4 regions of the Paenibacillus sp. FSL L8-0435 genome follow, and region 2 is predicted to be linked to each of the others. Evidence: a T-box and tRNA genes for the amino acid it is inferred to sense, from the RefSeq annotation. Region 2 holds a T-box; the other regions hold tRNA genes.
The links. The T-box of region 2 lies ahead of NST33_RS24665 (valine--tRNA ligase). A T-box ahead of a tRNA ligase gene usually reads a tRNA of that ligase, here a tRNA-Val.

Region 1: it has a tRNA-Val gene. The T-box ahead of NST33_RS24665 (valine--tRNA ligase) is inferred to sense a tRNA for this amino acid. The anticodon was not compared.
Region 3: it has a tRNA-Val gene. The T-box ahead of NST33_RS24665 (valine--tRNA ligase) is inferred to sense a tRNA for this amino acid. The anticodon was not compared.
Region 4: it has a tRNA-Val gene. The T-box ahead of NST33_RS24665 (valine--tRNA ligase) is inferred to sense a tRNA for this amino acid. The anticodon was not compared.

Annotation. Positions count from the first base shown of each region.
Region 1 is NZ_CP150185.1:317,566-321,485, reverse strand. Features, by position in the region: gene iolD (3D-(3,5/4)-trihydroxycyclohexane-1,2-dione acylhydrolase (decyclizing)) at 1-375, opposite strand, end outside; tRNA gene NST33_RS01510 (tRNA-Gly) at 766-836, opposite strand; tRNA gene NST33_RS01505 (tRNA-Pro) at 849-922, opposite strand; tRNA gene NST33_RS01500 (tRNA-Leu) at 930-1,008, opposite strand; tRNA gene NST33_RS01495 (tRNA-Arg) at 1,026-1,102, opposite strand; tRNA gene NST33_RS01490 (tRNA-Gly) at 1,110-1,184, opposite strand; tRNA gene NST33_RS01485 (tRNA-Leu) at 1,195-1,275, opposite strand; tRNA gene NST33_RS01480 (tRNA-Lys) at 1,282-1,357, opposite strand; tRNA gene NST33_RS01475 (tRNA-Tyr) at 1,368-1,453, opposite strand; tRNA gene NST33_RS01470 (tRNA-Thr) at 1,463-1,538, opposite strand; tRNA gene NST33_RS01465 (tRNA-Phe) at 1,559-1,634, opposite strand; tRNA gene NST33_RS01460 (tRNA-Asp) at 1,651-1,728, opposite strand; tRNA gene NST33_RS01455 (tRNA-Met) at 1,756-1,829, opposite strand; tRNA gene NST33_RS01450 (tRNA-Val) at 1,847-1,922, opposite strand; tRNA gene NST33_RS01445 (tRNA-Glu) at 1,929-2,000, opposite strand; tRNA gene NST33_RS01440 (tRNA-Asn) at 2,005-2,080, opposite strand; tRNA gene NST33_RS01435 (tRNA-Ala) at 2,082-2,157, opposite strand; tRNA gene NST33_RS01430 (tRNA-Ile) at 2,193-2,266, opposite strand; rRNA gene rrf (5S ribosomal RNA) at 2,305-2,421, opposite strand; rRNA gene NST33_RS01420 (23S ribosomal RNA) at 2,497-3,920, opposite strand, start outside.
Region 2 is NZ_CP150185.1:5,535,610-5,539,529, forward strand. Features, by position in the region: gene NST33_RS24665 (valine--tRNA ligase) at 1-2,023, opposite strand, end outside; T-box leader at 2,085-2,366, opposite strand; gene NST33_RS24670 (LysM peptidoglycan-binding domain-containing protein) at 2,522-3,920, opposite strand, start outside.
Region 3 is NZ_CP150185.1:357,699-361,618, reverse strand. Features, by position in the region: gene NST33_RS01780 (ABC transporter substrate-binding protein) at 1-320, shown strand, start outside; tRNA gene NST33_RS01775 (tRNA-Gly) at 704-774, opposite strand; tRNA gene NST33_RS01770 (tRNA-Pro) at 787-860, opposite strand; tRNA gene NST33_RS01765 (tRNA-Arg) at 876-952, opposite strand; tRNA gene NST33_RS01760 (tRNA-Gly) at 959-1,033, opposite strand; tRNA gene NST33_RS01755 (tRNA-Leu) at 1,042-1,128, opposite strand; tRNA gene NST33_RS01750 (tRNA-Lys) at 1,138-1,213, opposite strand; tRNA gene NST33_RS01745 (tRNA-Gln) at 1,223-1,297, opposite strand; tRNA gene NST33_RS01740 (tRNA-His) at 1,309-1,384, opposite strand; tRNA gene NST33_RS01735 (tRNA-Thr) at 1,482-1,557, opposite strand; tRNA gene NST33_RS01730 (tRNA-Asp) at 1,580-1,657, opposite strand; tRNA gene NST33_RS01725 (tRNA-Met) at 1,684-1,757, opposite strand; tRNA gene NST33_RS01720 (tRNA-Val) at 1,775-1,850, opposite strand; tRNA gene NST33_RS01715 (tRNA-Glu) at 1,857-1,928, opposite strand; tRNA gene NST33_RS01710 (tRNA-Ser) at 1,946-2,037, opposite strand; tRNA gene NST33_RS01705 (tRNA-Asn) at 2,041-2,116, opposite strand; tRNA gene NST33_RS01700 (tRNA-Ala) at 2,118-2,193, opposite strand; tRNA gene NST33_RS01695 (tRNA-Ile) at 2,227-2,300, opposite strand; rRNA gene rrf (5S ribosomal RNA) at 2,360-2,476, opposite strand; rRNA gene NST33_RS01685 (23S ribosomal RNA) at 2,552-3,920, opposite strand, start outside.
Region 4 is NZ_CP150185.1:5,868,072-5,871,991, forward strand. Features, by position in the region: gene NST33_RS26150 (class I SAM-dependent methyltransferase) at 1-200, opposite strand, end outside; tRNA gene NST33_RS26155 (tRNA-Leu) at 370-448, opposite strand; tRNA gene NST33_RS26160 (tRNA-Cys) at 455-528, opposite strand; tRNA gene NST33_RS26165 (tRNA-Gly) at 535-609, opposite strand; tRNA gene NST33_RS26170 (tRNA-Gln) at 614-688, opposite strand; tRNA gene NST33_RS26175 (tRNA-His) at 711-783, opposite strand; tRNA gene NST33_RS26180 (tRNA-Trp) at 813-886, opposite strand; tRNA gene NST33_RS26185 (tRNA-Tyr) at 893-978, opposite strand; tRNA gene NST33_RS26190 (tRNA-Thr) at 988-1,063, opposite strand; tRNA gene NST33_RS26195 (tRNA-Phe) at 1,084-1,159, opposite strand; tRNA gene NST33_RS26200 (tRNA-Asp) at 1,176-1,253, opposite strand; tRNA gene NST33_RS26205 (tRNA-Met) at 1,281-1,354, opposite strand; tRNA gene NST33_RS26210 (tRNA-Val) at 1,372-1,447, opposite strand; tRNA gene NST33_RS26215 (tRNA-Glu) at 1,515-1,586, opposite strand; tRNA gene NST33_RS26220 (tRNA-Ser) at 1,596-1,687, opposite strand; tRNA gene NST33_RS26225 (tRNA-Asn) at 1,691-1,766, opposite strand; rRNA gene NST33_RS26230 (23S ribosomal RNA) at 1,833-3,920, opposite strand, start outside.

The DNA of each region.
Region 1 (3,920 bases), 1.9 Mb from region 2:
CGGTTCCCGTGTAGCAAAGTTATCTCCAGGAAGCAATAAAACCGGAATCCGGTTCACCGTTGCAGTAGCTGCGGCTGTAATCATATTCAAAGCACCAGGTCCAATCGATGTTGTACATGCATAGATCTGTCTACGATTCTTCTGCTTGGCATAAGCCGCTGCCGTATGCACCATGCCTTGTTCGTTCTTGCCTTGCATATACGTCAGGCTTCCCGGGCTGCGCTCTAGCGCTTCTCCAATGCCTGTTACATTGCCATGTCCAAAAATACCGATGATTCCCTTCACAAACTTGGTTTCCACCCCGTCAACCGAGATATATTGCTGATCCAGGTATCGAAGCAGTGCCTGAGCCATCGTCAGTCGAATTGTTTTCATGAATTGATCGCCGTCCTTTCCTTTACGGGTTAAGCGCTTAATCTAAGTTAAGTTTAAGCGCCTTACCCCTAAAGGTTAAGCGCTTAATTGATATGGTATTACAGGTTAATGATTTACGCAAGCTATTTTTGTAAGCGTTTTTATGAAATGCGGTAAAGGAAAGATATTCTTGTGTTCGAACATGCACTAGACCTTCTCTGTTTGAACACTTCCACAATGACTAAGAACAGACTTAAAAGGGGGGAAATATATCATGAGGATGGGATACATGCTGGTACATGCTAATCAGCCATATAATCCGTGATCTTTGTATACAATTATGATCAATATGCCTGTGAATGCAAAAAAAGAAAGAAACGGTGAATACCATCTCTTTCTTATCAATATTTAAGCGGGTGATGGGAATCGAACCCACGCTATTAGCTTGGAAGGCTAAAGTTCTACCATTGAACTACACCCGCAAATAAAAAAAATCGGGATGACACGATTTGAACATGCGACCCCCTGGTCCCAAACCAGGTGCTCTACCAAGCTGAGCTACATCCCGTTATATATACCGGCGAGAGGACTCGAACCTCCACGGTTTCCCACTCGATTTTGAGTCGAGCGCGTCTGCCATTCCGCCACGCCGGCAAAATATAAAGTTATAATGGCGCGCCCTGAGAGATTCGAACTCCCGGCCTTTTGATTCGTAGTCAAACGCTCTATCCAGCTGAGCTAAGGGCGCAAAATATTGGAGCGGAAGACGGGAATCGAACCCGCGACCCTCGCCTTGGCAAGGCGATGCTCTACCGCTGAGCCACTTCCGCAAATAAAGGATGCGCGTGGAGGGACTTGAACCCCCACGTCAAAGACGCTAGATCCTAAGTCTAGTGCGTCTGCCAATTCCGCCACACGCGCATATAATGGTGAGTCATGAAGGGCTCGAACCTTCGACACCCTGATTAAAAGTCAGGTGCTCTACCAACTGAGCTAATGACTCATAGAAAAACTGGTGGAGGATGATGGATTCGAACCACCGAACCCGTACGGGAGCAGATTTACAGTCTGATGCGTTTGGCCGCTTCGCTAATCCTCCAGGATTACATGGTGCCGGCGAGAGGACTTGAACCCCCAACCTACTGATTACAAGTCAGTTGCTCTACCAGTTGAGCTACACCGGCGTATTACATAGTGTTATAAATGGTGGCTCGGGACGGAATCGAACCGCCGACACGAGGATTTTCAGTCCTCTGCTCTACCGACTGAGCTACCGAGCCTTACTAAAATAAAAAATGGCGGAACCGACGGGATTCGAACCCGCGATCTCCTGCGTGACAGGCAGGCATGTTAGGCCAACTACACCACGGTTCCAGATCACTTTCTCAAAGGAAAGTATAATTGCGGGGGCAGGATTTGAACCTGCGGCCTTCGGGTTATGAGCCCGACGAGCTACCGGGCTGCTCCACCCCGCGTCGTTATAAAGTTTATATGGTGGAGGCTGAGGGGATCGAACCCCCGACCCTCTGCTTGTAAGGCAGATGCTCTCCCAGCTGAGCTAAGCCTCCATATTATGACCCGTAGGGGATTCGAACCCCTGTTACCTCCGTGAAAGGGAGGTGTCTTAACCCCTTGACCAACGGGCCTTACTGGCTCCCCGAACAGGGCTCGAACCTGTGACAACTCGATTAACAGTCGAGTGCTCTACCAACTGAGCTATCAGGGAATGGTGGAGCCAAGCGGGATCGAACCGCTGACCTCCTGCTTGCAAGGCAGGCGCTCTCCCAGCTGAGCTATGGCCCCATAACTCTGGTGTATTTCTTGTTGTGGTCTTGCTATGGGCCCTGGTGGACTCGAACCACCGGCCTCACCCTTATCAGAGGTGCGCTCTAACCAACTGAGCTAAGGGCCCTTATCAATTTTCGAAAAAAAATACCCCAATGGGGTTTCGCTTGGCGGCGTCCTACTCTCCCAGGACCCTGCGGTCCAAGTACCATCGGCGCTAGAGGGCTTAACGGTCGTGTTCGGGATGGGTACGTGTGGAACCCCTCCGCCATCGCCACCAAACGCGTAGCTTACATTTCAGAGTGTTGTTCTCTGAAAACTAGATTCGAAACGAAACACGCGAATTACAACTTGCTATTGGATAAGCCCTCGACCGATTAGTACTGGTCAGCTCCATGCATTGCTGCACTTCCACCCCCAGCCTATCTACCTCGTCGTCTTCAAGGGGTCTTACATACTGGGAAATCTCATCTTGAGGGGGGCTTCACGCTTAGATGCTTTCAGCGTTTATCCCGTCCGTACATAGCTACCCAGCGGTGCTCCTGGCGGAACAACTGGTACACCAGCGGTACGTCCATCCCGGTCCTCTCGTACTAAGGACAGCTCCTCTCAAATTTCCTACGCCCACGACAGATAGGGACCGAACTGTCTCACGACGTTCTGAACCCAGCTCGCGTACCGCTTTAATGGGCGAACAGCCCAACCCTTGGGACCTACTTCAGCCCCAGGATGCGATGAGCCGACATCGAGGTGCCAAACCTCCCCGTCGATGTGGACTCTTGGGGGAGATAAGCCTGTTATCCCCAGGGTAGCTTTTATCCGTTGAGCGATGGCCCTTCCATGCGGTACCACCGGATCACTAAGCCCGACTTTCGTCCCTGCTCGACTTGTAGGTCTCGCAGTCAAGCTCCCTTATGCCTTTGCACTCTTCGAATGATTTCCAACCATTCTGAGGGAACCTTTGGGCGCCTCCGTTACTCTTTAGGAGGCGACCGCCCCAGTCAAACTGCCCACCTGACACTGTCCCCGCACCGGATTACGGTACCAGGTTAGAACCTAGATACGATCAGGGTGGTATCCCAACGTTGCCTCCACACAAGCTGGCGCTCATGCTTCAAAGGCTCCCACCTATCCTGTACAGATCGTACCCAAATTCAATATCAAGCTGCAGTAAAGCTCCATGGGGTCTTTCCGTCTTGTCGCGGGTAACCTGCATCTTCACAGGTATTAAAATTTCACCGGATCTCTCGTTGAGACAGCGCCCAAGTCGTTACGCCATTCGTGCGGGTCAGAATTTACCTGACAAGGAATTTCGCTACCTTAGGACCGTTATAGTTACGGCCGCCGTTTACTGGGGCTTCGGTTCACAGCTTCGGGATTACTCCCTAACCACTCCCCTTAACCTTCCAGCACCGGGCAGGCGTCAGCCCGTATACTTCGCCTTACGGCTTCGCACAGACCTGTGTTTTTGCTAAACAGTCGCTTGGGCCTTTTCACTGCGGCCCCCTCGTGCTATTCACACTACCGGGGCACCCCTTCTCCCGAAGTTACGGGGTCATTTTGCCGAGTTCCTTAACGAGAGTTCTTCCGCGCGCCTTAGAATACTCTTCTCGCCTACCTGTGTCGGTTTGCGGTACGGGCACCATCACCTGGCTAGAGGCTTTTCTTGGCAGTGTGAGATCATGACCTTCGCTACTGTAATTTTCGCTCCCCATCACAGCTCAGCCTTACAATGTGCGGATTTGCCTACACATCAGCCTCACTGCTTAGACGGACATCCA
Region 2 (3,920 bases):
TCTTGGCAACCGGATCTTCCCCATAGAAGGACAGCTTCGCAAACTCAATGTACCAGTCACACAGGTCATCCCAGATAAAGTTATACAACACACGACCCGTTTCCCCAAATTCATACGCTTCGATTAGACGCGTAATATCGCGGGAAGTTTCGTTCAGACGGTGCAAAATCCAATAATCCGCTGTACCAAGCTCTCCACTGATGTCACGTTCCTCATAGGTGAATCCTTCCAGATTCATCAATGCAAAGCGCGAAGCATTCCAGATCTTGTTGGCGAAATTACGAGCCTGCTCCACCCGTTCCCAACGGAAACGCAGATCCTGACCTGGCGTGCTGCTGGTTGAGATCATGTAGCGCATTGCATCTGCGCCGTATTTCTCAATCACATCGAGCGGGTCTACACCGTTGCCCAATGATTTGGACATTTTGCGTCCATCTGCGTCACGAACAAGACCATGCATCAGTACATCCTTGAACGGAATCTCATCAGTGAATTCCAATGCAGTGAAAATCATACGTGCAACCCAGAAATATATGATGTCATACCCTGTCACAAGTACACTTGTTGGATAATAACGTTGCAGATCTTCCGTATCTTCCGGCCAGCCTAGTGTGGAGAAAGGCCATAATCCGGAGCTAAACCATGTATCCAGAACGTCTTCATCCTGTCTGAGCTTGCGTCCAGCATACTCTGGCAGCGTTGTTGGATCTTCAGCAGATACGATGATTTCACCCGTTTCCTCATCATACCAGGCAGGAATACGATGTCCCCACCACAGTTGACGGGAAATACACCAGTCACGAACGTTCTCGATCCAGTTCAGATAGGTTTTCTCAAAACGGTCTGGAACAAAATTAACCCCTTCGCCGCTCTGTTGTTTCTTGATCGCTCTCTCTGCAAGTGGCTTCATCTCAACAAACCACTGTGTAGAGAGATACGGCTCAACAACAGCTCCGGTACGTTCACTGTGTCCAACCTGATGCGTGTGATCCTCAATATTGATCAATACGCCCTGCTCTTTCAAGTCAGCAACAATCTGCTTGCGGCAGTCACTGCGATCCAGTCCCTGATACTTGCCAGCCTCAGCATTCATTGTGCCGCTCTCATCCATTACAGTAATTTGAGGCAGATCATGACGAAGACCTACTTCAAAGTCATTCGGATCATGCGCAGGCGTGATTTTAACTGCACCACTTCCGAACTCTTTATCCACATAATCATCAGCGATAATTGGAATTTCGCGTCCAATGATTGGCAGTACAAGTACTTTACCAATCATATCTGCATAACGCTCATCCTTCGGATGTACAGCAACCGCTGTATCACCCAGCATCGTTTCAGGACGCGTTGTTGCCACGGTAACGTAGCCACTTCCGTCTTTGAGTGGGTAACGCAGATGGTACAAGTGACCCTGAACCTCTTTATATTCAACCTCAATGTCGGACAGAGCTGTCCGGTTCACCGGGTCCCAGTTAATGATGCGTTTCCCTCGGTAAATAAGGCCTTTTTCATACAGTTGAACAAATACTTTGCGAACCGCTTGGGACAGACCTTCATCCAGCGTAAAACGTTCACGTGAGTAGTCAAGCGACAATCCCATTTTGCCCCATTGCTGACGAATGGTAGTGGCATATTGATCTTTCCAGTCCCATACTTTCTCCAGAAACTTCTCACGTCCCAGATCATAACGAGTCAGACCTTCTTCACGCAGCTTCTGCTCCACTTTGGTTTGGGTTGCAATACCTGCATGGTCGGAACCCGGAAGCCACAGTGCATCATAACCTTGCATCCGTTTGGTGCGGATCAGAATATCCTGCAGTGTAAAATCGAGCGCATGCCCAATGTGCAGCATCCCTGTCACATTTGGGGGCGGAATTACAATTGTATACGGCTCGGCATCTTTACGTTGACCGGCTTTGAAATATCCACGCTCCATCCAGGTGGCGTACCATTTATCCTCTGCCGCCTTAGGATCGTAAGTGGTCGGCATTTCTGTTGCAGCTGATTTTTTTTCCTCAGACATGTGTCATTCCTCCGTTACTTCATCATCTTCGCCAAAAAAAACAAAAAAAACCTTTCATCCATCAAAGGACGAAAGGTTAGCTTTCGCGGTACCACCTTTGTTTCACGCCGACAGCAAGATAGACTTCACCCTCTGTACATGACGTGACACTTCAAGCAGATAACGGCTGCTACCGGCCCATCCTACCTCAGAAATAAATGACGATAGATCTCATTCATCCCTTGTATTCAAACAGGCAACTCCCGGGCGACTTCGATCAGTTGGTTCCTGCGGAATCTCACAGCGTTGCAATTCCACTCTCTGAAAGGTCATACTGTCTACTACTCCCGTTCCACGTTGTTCTTCAAAAAACCTACACACATCATACCTTGCTCGTGCGCGATAGTCAACCTGACAACAGCGGATAAAGAGCGCTGGAATGCAGGTTTAGGACGAATCATGCAAAAACCCGCAATCCTCAAGGGGATCACGGGTCGTAACGAAGGCTTTAACTGCGGATTAAGGGATGTACAATATCTGACCTTCTTCCACAACCTGCTCAGATAATCGGTTATACAACTGAAGTTCCCTCGTGCTCAATTGATAACGATCTGCAATGGCATCCAGTGTATCTTCTCGCTGAACAATGCACAGTTTCACCTTGCGGAATGGGGTCTGGTCCACGATTGTTCCCAGGAACAGGTTCTTCCATTCCACATCATCAGCTGGATATGTTTCTTCCTGTACCACCCCCGCAGGAACTTCATCACCTCGCTCCACTTCAGCATCGCGTGCCGCTCTGCCCGAGGATAACAAGGAAGAGATACCTACGCCCTCTTCTTGCCGTGGTGCGGATTCTTTTTTGCTGCCAAAAGCAACCTTCAGCTCCGGCTTGTCTTCCGTCTCAGCCACAGGTTCAGGAACAAATGCTTCGTTCTGTACGAACTCGTCTACCCCAGTCGCTTCAAAAGACGGCCGGTCTTCCTCCGCGTTGCCTGGTTCGGACGGAGCAAATACACCTTGCCAGTTCTCCGCCTGTGATTCGCCCGGGACATCGGCAACCGCCTGATTCTCCTGCTGAGGTACAGATCTCGCTGATTCGAAGTGCCATACCTCTGGTGCGTCCGGTACATCCCGTGCTGCCAACTCATTAGATGATTGAGCAGTAGGCTCTGAGACTGCTTGATCTGCACTTCTCGAGTTCGCAGGCAATACATCCACGGAAGGCTCGGACCAACCCGAAGACTCGTCTTCCAGGGGCAGCAATGGTTCCGACTCAGGGTAAGAAGCTAACCGATCAGCAGTCTCAGCCATAAATGACGAGATCGGAGAAGGTTCGCTATATTGCTCATTAGATGCCAATTCATCTGCATTCGCCGTCAGAGATGCGGGATCTTCGTTTGCATCAGGTTGTCTGTTTTCGTTAGCGTACTCCGCACTTTGCTCCTCGGATTGAAGTGGCTCGGCCAATGACGAATTCGCATATTCCTGCTGCGATTCTTCGCTATTCCCTAATTTCTCTTCCCTTGTGGACAGGTCAGCGAATTCAGGAGCACCATATGCAAGTTCTGCTGCATTTGCAAGTCTCTCTTCCTCACTCCGCTGGAGCAGGTACTCCTGTGCAAATATGTTGGGGTCGCTACCTGTCTGTGCTGCTTCATCGGAACGGTTGGATTGCTGAGCATCAGGTGAGTGGACAACTGTAAACTCATCTGCTGACCACACTTGTGGCTCTTCAACAGGAAAACCTTCGATGCCTCGCAGCGACAATACGCCTGTAATGTTCAGACTGCGATTGGATAACAGATCCACGTCAAAATTTTCGATCTCGATGGAAATATCCTCAATTGATCTGACCCGGTTCAGCGGCACTGTGATCTCCACGGGAATGAAATGTTTGAGCTCCTCTGAAGCCTCA
Region 3 (3,920 bases), 1.9 Mb from region 2:
CCGACGCTCTCGTTACCAAACTTGAGGCCGAGAATCCGGATCGGATGAATGCCAGTATCTCGGTTGAGCTTTTGCCTGAAATCAAAGCAGACTATCTGTTTATCGTGTCCATTAGCTCAGATGGGTCAGCTGAAGCGTTGCAAAAAACAAAAGATGAACTCAACGAAATCCAGCAACTCCAAGTATGGAAAAGCCTACCCGCTGTCCAAAATGGTCATGTCTATGTCCTCAATGCTAAGAAATGGCTTATTGACGGCCCCATTGCCGAATCGCTCAAACGTAATGAAATGCTCGAAGTTCTTGGACTACCTGCTCCATAATAGTAAACGTACCGTCTGTTTCATCCACAACAAACAAAAGGAGATCCACCGAATTTTCGGTGAATCTCCTTTATATTTAATATTCCAAATGGTCTCATTCAGCAATTCTTCATTCCAGTAATTCTTTAATTCTTCATTCACATCAGGCTTTTAATATATTTTAAAGTTTTGGGCTGTTTCGATCCCAAGTGCACTCTGGATAAACGTATTAGCCACTTTCTCTACAGGTACAGGATTAAATCCAATAAAGAAATCCTTATATTTTTCCGCTTCATCCTTAATCAAATGACAATTGGCCCTATTTTAAATAGATCACACTTGATTCTTTTTAACGCAAAAAAAGCCCTTGCTATAAGCAAAGGCTCTTCTATATGTTACTAGGAAGCGGGTGATGGGAATCGAACCCACGCTATTAGCTTGGAAGGCTAAAGTTCTACCATTGAACTACACCCGCAAATAAAAAAAATCGGGATGACACGATTTGAACATGCGACCCCCTGGTCCCAAACCAGGTGCTCTACCAAGCTGAGCTACATCCCGATACTTATGAGAAAATGGCGCGCCCTGAGAGATTCGAACTCCCGGCCTTTTGATTCGTAGTCAAACGCTCTATCCAGCTGAGCTAAGGGCGCAAATATTGGAGCGGAAGACGGGAATCGAACCCGCGACCCTCGCCTTGGCAAGGCGATGCTCTACCGCTGAGCCACTTCCGCAAAACATATGGTGCGGTCGAGAGGACTCGAACCTCCACGGGGGTTAGCCCACACGGACCTGAACCGTGCGCGTCTGCCAATTCCGCCACGACCGCAAAATATAATGGTGAGTCATGAAGGGCTCGAACCTTCGACACCCTGATTAAAAGTCAGGTGCTCTACCAACTGAGCTAATGACTCGTAATGAAATGGCTGGGGATATAGGATTTGAACCTATGCATGACGGAGTCAAAGTCCGTTGCCTTACCGCTTGGCTAATCCCCAATAAAAAATCATGGGGCGATCGAGGGGAATTGAACCCCCGAATGCCGGATCCACAAACCGGTGCGTTAACCACTTCGCCACGACCGCCATAGAGTAAGCCATTCATCCACTAAGAGTATCTTAGTATTAACAACTGCATCTATAATATACATTCTATCACAAATTCAGATGTAAATACTAAAAATGGTGCCGGCGAGAGGACTTGAACCCCCAACCTACTGATTACAAGTCAGTTGCTCTACCAGTTGAGCTACACCGGCACGGTGTATATTTAATTAAAAATGGCGGAACCGACGGGATTCGAACCCGCGATCTCCTGCGTGACAGGCAGGCATGTTAGGCCAACTACACCACGGTTCCAGATCACTTTCTCAAGGAAAGTATAATTGCGGGGGCAGGATTTGAACCTGCGGCCTTCGGGTTATGAGCCCGACGAGCTACCGGGCTGCTCCACCCCGCGTCGTTATAAAGTTTATATGGTGGAGGCTGAGGGGATCGAACCCCCGACCCTCTGCTTGTAAGGCAGATGCTCTCCCAGCTGAGCTAAGCCTCCATAATATGACCCGTAGGGGATTCGAACCCCTGTTACCTCCGTGAAAGGGAGGTGTCTTAACCCCTTGACCAACGGGCCGTGCTAAAAAAATTATCTGGCGGAGAGAGAGGGATTCGAACCCTCGAGACGCTTGTGACGCCTACACGATTTCCAATCGTGCTCCTTCGGCCAGCTCGGACACCTCTCCATATGGCTCCCCGAACAGGGCTCGAACCTGTGACAACTCGATTAACAGTCGAGTGCTCTACCAACTGAGCTATCAGGGAATGGTGGAGCCAAGCGGGATCGAACCGCTGACCTCCTGCTTGCAAGGCAGGCGCTCTCCCAGCTGAGCTATGGCCCCATACTCTGTGTATTTCTTGTTGTGGTCTTGCTATGGGCCCTGGTGGACTCGAACCACCGGCCTCACCCTTATCAGAGGTGCGCTCTAACCAACTGAGCTAAGGGCCCTAATATATATCCCTTATTCCTTTGCAAGGGGGGCAAAAAAAATACCCCAAAGGGAAATCGCTTGGCGGCGTCCTACTCTCCCAGGACCCTGCGGTCCAAGTACCATCGGCGCTAGAGGGCTTAACGGTCGTGTTCGGGATGGGTACGTGTGGAACCCCTCCGCCATCGCCACCAAACGCGTAGCTTACATTTCAGAGTGTTGTTCTCTGAAAACTAGATTCGAAACGAAACATGCGAATTATCACTTGCTATTGGATAAGCCCTCGACCGATTAGTACTGGTCAGCTCCATGCATTGCTGCACTTCCACCCCCAGCCTATCTACCTCGTCGTCTTCAAGGGGTCTTACATACTGGGAAATCTCATCTTGAGGGGGGCTTCACGCTTAGATGCTTTCAGCGTTTATCCCGTCCGTACATAGCTACCCAGCGGTGCTCCTGGCGGAACAACTGGTACACCAGCGGTACGTCCATCCCGGTCCTCTCGTACTAAGGACAGCTCCTCTCAAATTTCCTACGCCCACGACAGATAGGGACCGAACTGTCTCACGACGTTCTGAACCCAGCTCGCGTACCGCTTTAATGGGCGAACAGCCCAACCCTTGGGACCTACTTCAGCCCCAGGATGCGATGAGCCGACATCGAGGTGCCAAACCTCCCCGTCGATGTGGACTCTTGGGGGAGATAAGCCTGTTATCCCCAGGGTAGCTTTTATCCGTTGAGCGATGGCCCTTCCATGCGGTACCACCGGATCACTAAGCCCGACTTTCGTCCCTGCTCGACTTGTAGGTCTCGCAGTCAAGCTCCCTTATGCCTTTGCACTCTTCGAATGATTTCCAACCATTCTGAGGGAACCTTTGGGCGCCTCCGTTACTCTTTAGGAGGCGACCGCCCCAGTCAAACTGCCCACCTGACACTGTCCCCGCACCGGATTACGGTACCAGGTTAGAACCTAGATACGATCAGGGTGGTATCCCAACGTTGCCTCCATGCAAGCTGGCGCTCACACTTCAAAGGCTCCCACCTATCCTGTACAGATCGTACCCAAATTCAATATCAAGCTGCAGTAAAGCTCCATGGGGTCTTTCCGTCTTGTCGCGGGTAACCTGCATCTTCACAGGTATTAAAATTTCACCGGATCTCTCGTTGAGACAGCGCCCAAGTCGTTACGCCATTCGTGCGGGTCAGAATTTACCTGACAAGGAATTTCGCTACCTTAGGACCGTTATAGTTACGGCCGCCGTTTACTGGGGCTTCGGTTCACAGCTTCGGGATTACTCCCTAACCACTCCCCTTAACCTTCCAGCACCGGGCAGGCGTCAGCCCGTATACTTCGCCTTACGGCTTCGCACAGACCTGTGTTTTTGCTAAACAGTCGCTTGGGCCTTTTCACTGCGGCCCCCTCGTGCTATTCACACTACCGGGGCACCCCTTCTCCCGAAGTTACGGGGTCATTTTGCCGAGTTCCTTAACGAGAGTTCTTCCGCGCGCCTTAGAATACTCTTCTCGCCTACCTGTGTCGGTTTGCGGTACGGGCACCATCACCTGGCTAGAGGCTTTTCTTGGCAGTGTGAGATCATGACCTTCGCTACTGTAATTTTCGCTCCCCATCACAGCTCAGC
Region 4 (3,920 bases), 330 kb from region 2:
CGCTCAGAACGCTGCTTTCCTTCTTCAGTGAACGACTGTGCATGATAATCCCTGGCCCAGCGCTCAAAAACTTCTTCTGTATTAACGGGGGTACTATTCTTCTTATATTTTGAATTTCTCGGACGATTCTTCCATGCCTCTTCCCATACAGAAAGATCAAATAAGAGATCGGTATCCGATACATTTTTTCCATTAGTCACTCTACTTCACTCCTTTATATTAAAGACTTTACTTATCTACAATATACTGAATATAATCATACGTCAATCTTTATTAACGTCCAACTATCCTTACAATACAAAAAAGCAATTTATATAAAATAAAAATAGCCCTACACATTGCATAAGCAACATGTAGGGCTATTCAATATACCGGCGAGAGGACTCGAACCTCCACGGTTTCCCACTCGATTTTGAGTCGAGCGCGTCTGCCATTCCGCCACGCCGGCATATGCTGGAGGCGCCACCCAGATTCGAACTGGGGATAAAGCTTTTGCAGAGCTGTGCCTTACCACTTGGCTATGGCGCCATATTTTGGAGCGGACGACGGGAATCGAACCCGCGACCCTCGCCTTGGCAAGGCGATGCTCTACCGCTGAGCCACGTCCGCATAATGGCTGGGGATATAGGATTTGAACCTATGCATGACGGAGTCAAAGTCCGTTGCCTTACCGCTTGGCTAATCCCCAATAAAAAATAAAAAAACAAAGGGGCGATCGAGGGGAATTGAACCCCCGAATGCCGGATCCACAAACCGGTGCGTTAACCACTTCGCCACGATCGCCACAAAAGGTTATTTTCTAAAAAGTTAATTGGCAGGGGCAGCAGGAATTGAACCCACACCAACGGTTTTGGAGACCGTTGTTCTACCTTTAAACTATGCCCCTAAAAACTGGTGGAGGATGATGGATTCGAACCACCGAACCCGTACGGGAGCAGATTTACAGTCTGATGCGTTTGGCCACTTCGCTAATCCTCCAGGATTACATGGTGCCGGCGAGAGGACTTGAACCCCCAACCTACTGATTACAAGTCAGTTGCTCTACCAGTTGAGCTACACCGGCGTATTACATAGTGTTATAAATGGTGGCTCGGGACGGAATCGAACCGCCGACACGAGGATTTTCAGTCCTCTGCTCTACCGACTGAGCTACCGAGCCTTACTAAAATAAAAAATGGCGGAACCGACGGGATTCGAACCCGCGATCTCCTGCGTGACAGGCAGGCATGTTAGGCCAACTACACCACGGTTCCAGATCACTTTCTCAAAGGAAAGTATAATTGCGGGGGCAGGATTTGAACCTGCGGCCTTCGGGTTATGAGCCCGACGAGCTACCGGGCTGCTCCACCCCGCGTCGTTATAAAGTTTATATGGTGGAGGCTGAGGGGATCGAACCCCCGACCCTCTGCTTGTAAGGCAGATGCTCTCCCAGCTGAGCTAAGCCTCCGAACAACACATTTATGATCATATCATAATCTTGTTGTAAAAATCAACTTCTTTTTTTGAAGTTATTATGACCCGTAGGGGATTCGAACCCCTGTTACCTCCGTGAAAGGGAGGTGTCTTAACCCCTTGACCAACGGGCCTTAATATTATGGCGGAGAGAGAGGGATTCGAACCCTCGAGACGCTTGTGACGCCTACACGATTTCCAATCGTGCTCCTTCGGCCAGCTCGGACACCTCTCCATATGGCTCCCCGAACAGGGCTCGAACCTGTGACAACTCGATTAACAGTCGAGTGCTCTACCAACTGAGCTATCAGGGAATATGCTTCAGAGATCGTTCTCTGAAAACTAGATTCGAAACGAAACATGCGAATTACAACTTGCTATTGGATAAGCCCTCGACCGATTAGTACTGGTCAGCTCCATGCATTGCTGCACTTCCACCCCCAGCCTATCTACCTCGTCGTCTTCAAGGGGTCTTACATACTGGGAAATCTCATCTTGAGGGGGGCTTCACGCTTAGATGCTTTCAGCGTTTATCCCGTCCGTACATAGCTACCCAGCGGTGCTCCTGGCGGAACAACTGGTACACCAGCGGTACGTCCATCCCGGTCCTCTCGTACTAAGGACAGCTCCTCTCAAATTTCCTACGCCCACGACAGATAGGGACCGAACTGTCTCACGACGTTCTGAACCCAGCTCGCGTACCGCTTTAATGGGCGAACAGCCCAACCCTTGGGACCTACTTCAGCCCCAGGATGCGATGAGCCGACATCGAGGTGCCAAACCTCCCCGTCGATGTGGACTCTTGGGGGAGATAAGCCTGTTATCCCCAGGGTAGCTTTTATCCGTTGAGCGATGGCCCTTCCATGCGGTACCACCGGATCACTAAGCCCGACTTTCGTCCCTGCTCGACTTGTAGGTCTCGCAGTCAAGCTCCCTTATGCCTTTGCACTCTTCGAATGATTTCCAACCATTCTGAGGGAACCTTTGGGCGCCTCCGTTACTCTTTAGGAGGCGACCGCCCCAGTCAAACTGCCCACCTGACACTGTCCCCGCACCGGATTACGGTACCAGGTTAGAACCTAGATACGATCAGGGTGGTATCCCAACGTTGCCTCCACACAAGCTGGCGCTCATGCTTCAAAGGCTCCCACCTATCCTGTACAGATCGTACCCAAATTCAATATCAAGCTGCAGTAAAGCTCCATGGGGTCTTTCCGTCTTGTCGCGGGTAACCTGCATCTTCACAGGTATTAAAATTTCACCGGATCTCTCGTTGAGACAGCGCCCAAGTCGTTACGCCATTCGTGCGGGTCAGAATTTACCTGACAAGGAATTTCGCTACCTTAGGACCGTTATAGTTACGGCCGCCGTTTACTGGGGCTTCGGTTCACAGCTTCGGGATTACTCCCTAACCACTCCCCTTAACCTTCCAGCACCGGGCAGGCGTCAGCCCGTATACTTCGCCTTACGGCTTCGCACAGACCTGTGTTTTTGCTAAACAGTCGCTTGGGCCTTTTCACTGCGGCCCCCTCGTGCTATTCACACTACCGGGGCACCCCTTCTCCCGAAGTTACGGGGTCATTTTGCCGAGTTCCTTAACGAGAGTTCTTCCGCGCGCCTTAGAATACTCTTCTCGCCTACCTGTGTCGGTTTGCGGTACGGGCACCATCACCTGGCTAGAGGCTTTTCTTGGCAGTGTGAGATCATGACCTTCGCTACTGTAATTTTCGCTCCCCATCACAGCTCAGCCTTACAATGTGCGGATTTGCCTACACATCAGCCTCACTGCTTAGACGGACATCCATCAGTCCGCGTCACTACCCTACTGCGTCCCCCCATTGCTCATAACGGCTTACGGTGGTACAGGAATTTCGACCTGTTGTCCTTCGACTACGCCTTTCGGCCTCGCCTTAGGTCCCGACTTACCCTGAGCGGACGAGCCTTCCTCAGGAACCCTTAGGCTTTCGGCGGATCAGATTCTCACTGATCTTTTCGTTACTCATACCGGCATTCTCACTTGTATAATGTCCAGCGCTCCTTACGGTACACCTTCAACCCTTATACAACGCTCCCCTACCCCTGATGCAAAGCATCAAGCCATAGCTTCGGTGGTGTGTTTAGCCCCGTTACATTTTCGGCGCAGAGTCACTCGACCAGTGAGCTATTACGCACTCTTTCAATGGTGGCTGCTTCTAAGCCAACATCCTGGTTGTCTGTGCAACTCCACATCCTTTCCCACTTAACACACACTTGGGGACCTTAGCTGATGGTCTGGGCTGTTTCCCTTTTGACAATGGATCTTAGCACTCACTGTCTGACTCCCGGAAGTAAGTCTATGGCATTCGGAGTTTGACTGAGCTTGGTAACCCTTGCGGGCCCCGCACCCAATCAGTGCTCTACCTCCACGACTCTGTTTTCCGAGGCTAGCCCTAAAGCTATTTCGGGGAGAACCAGCTATCTCCGAGTTC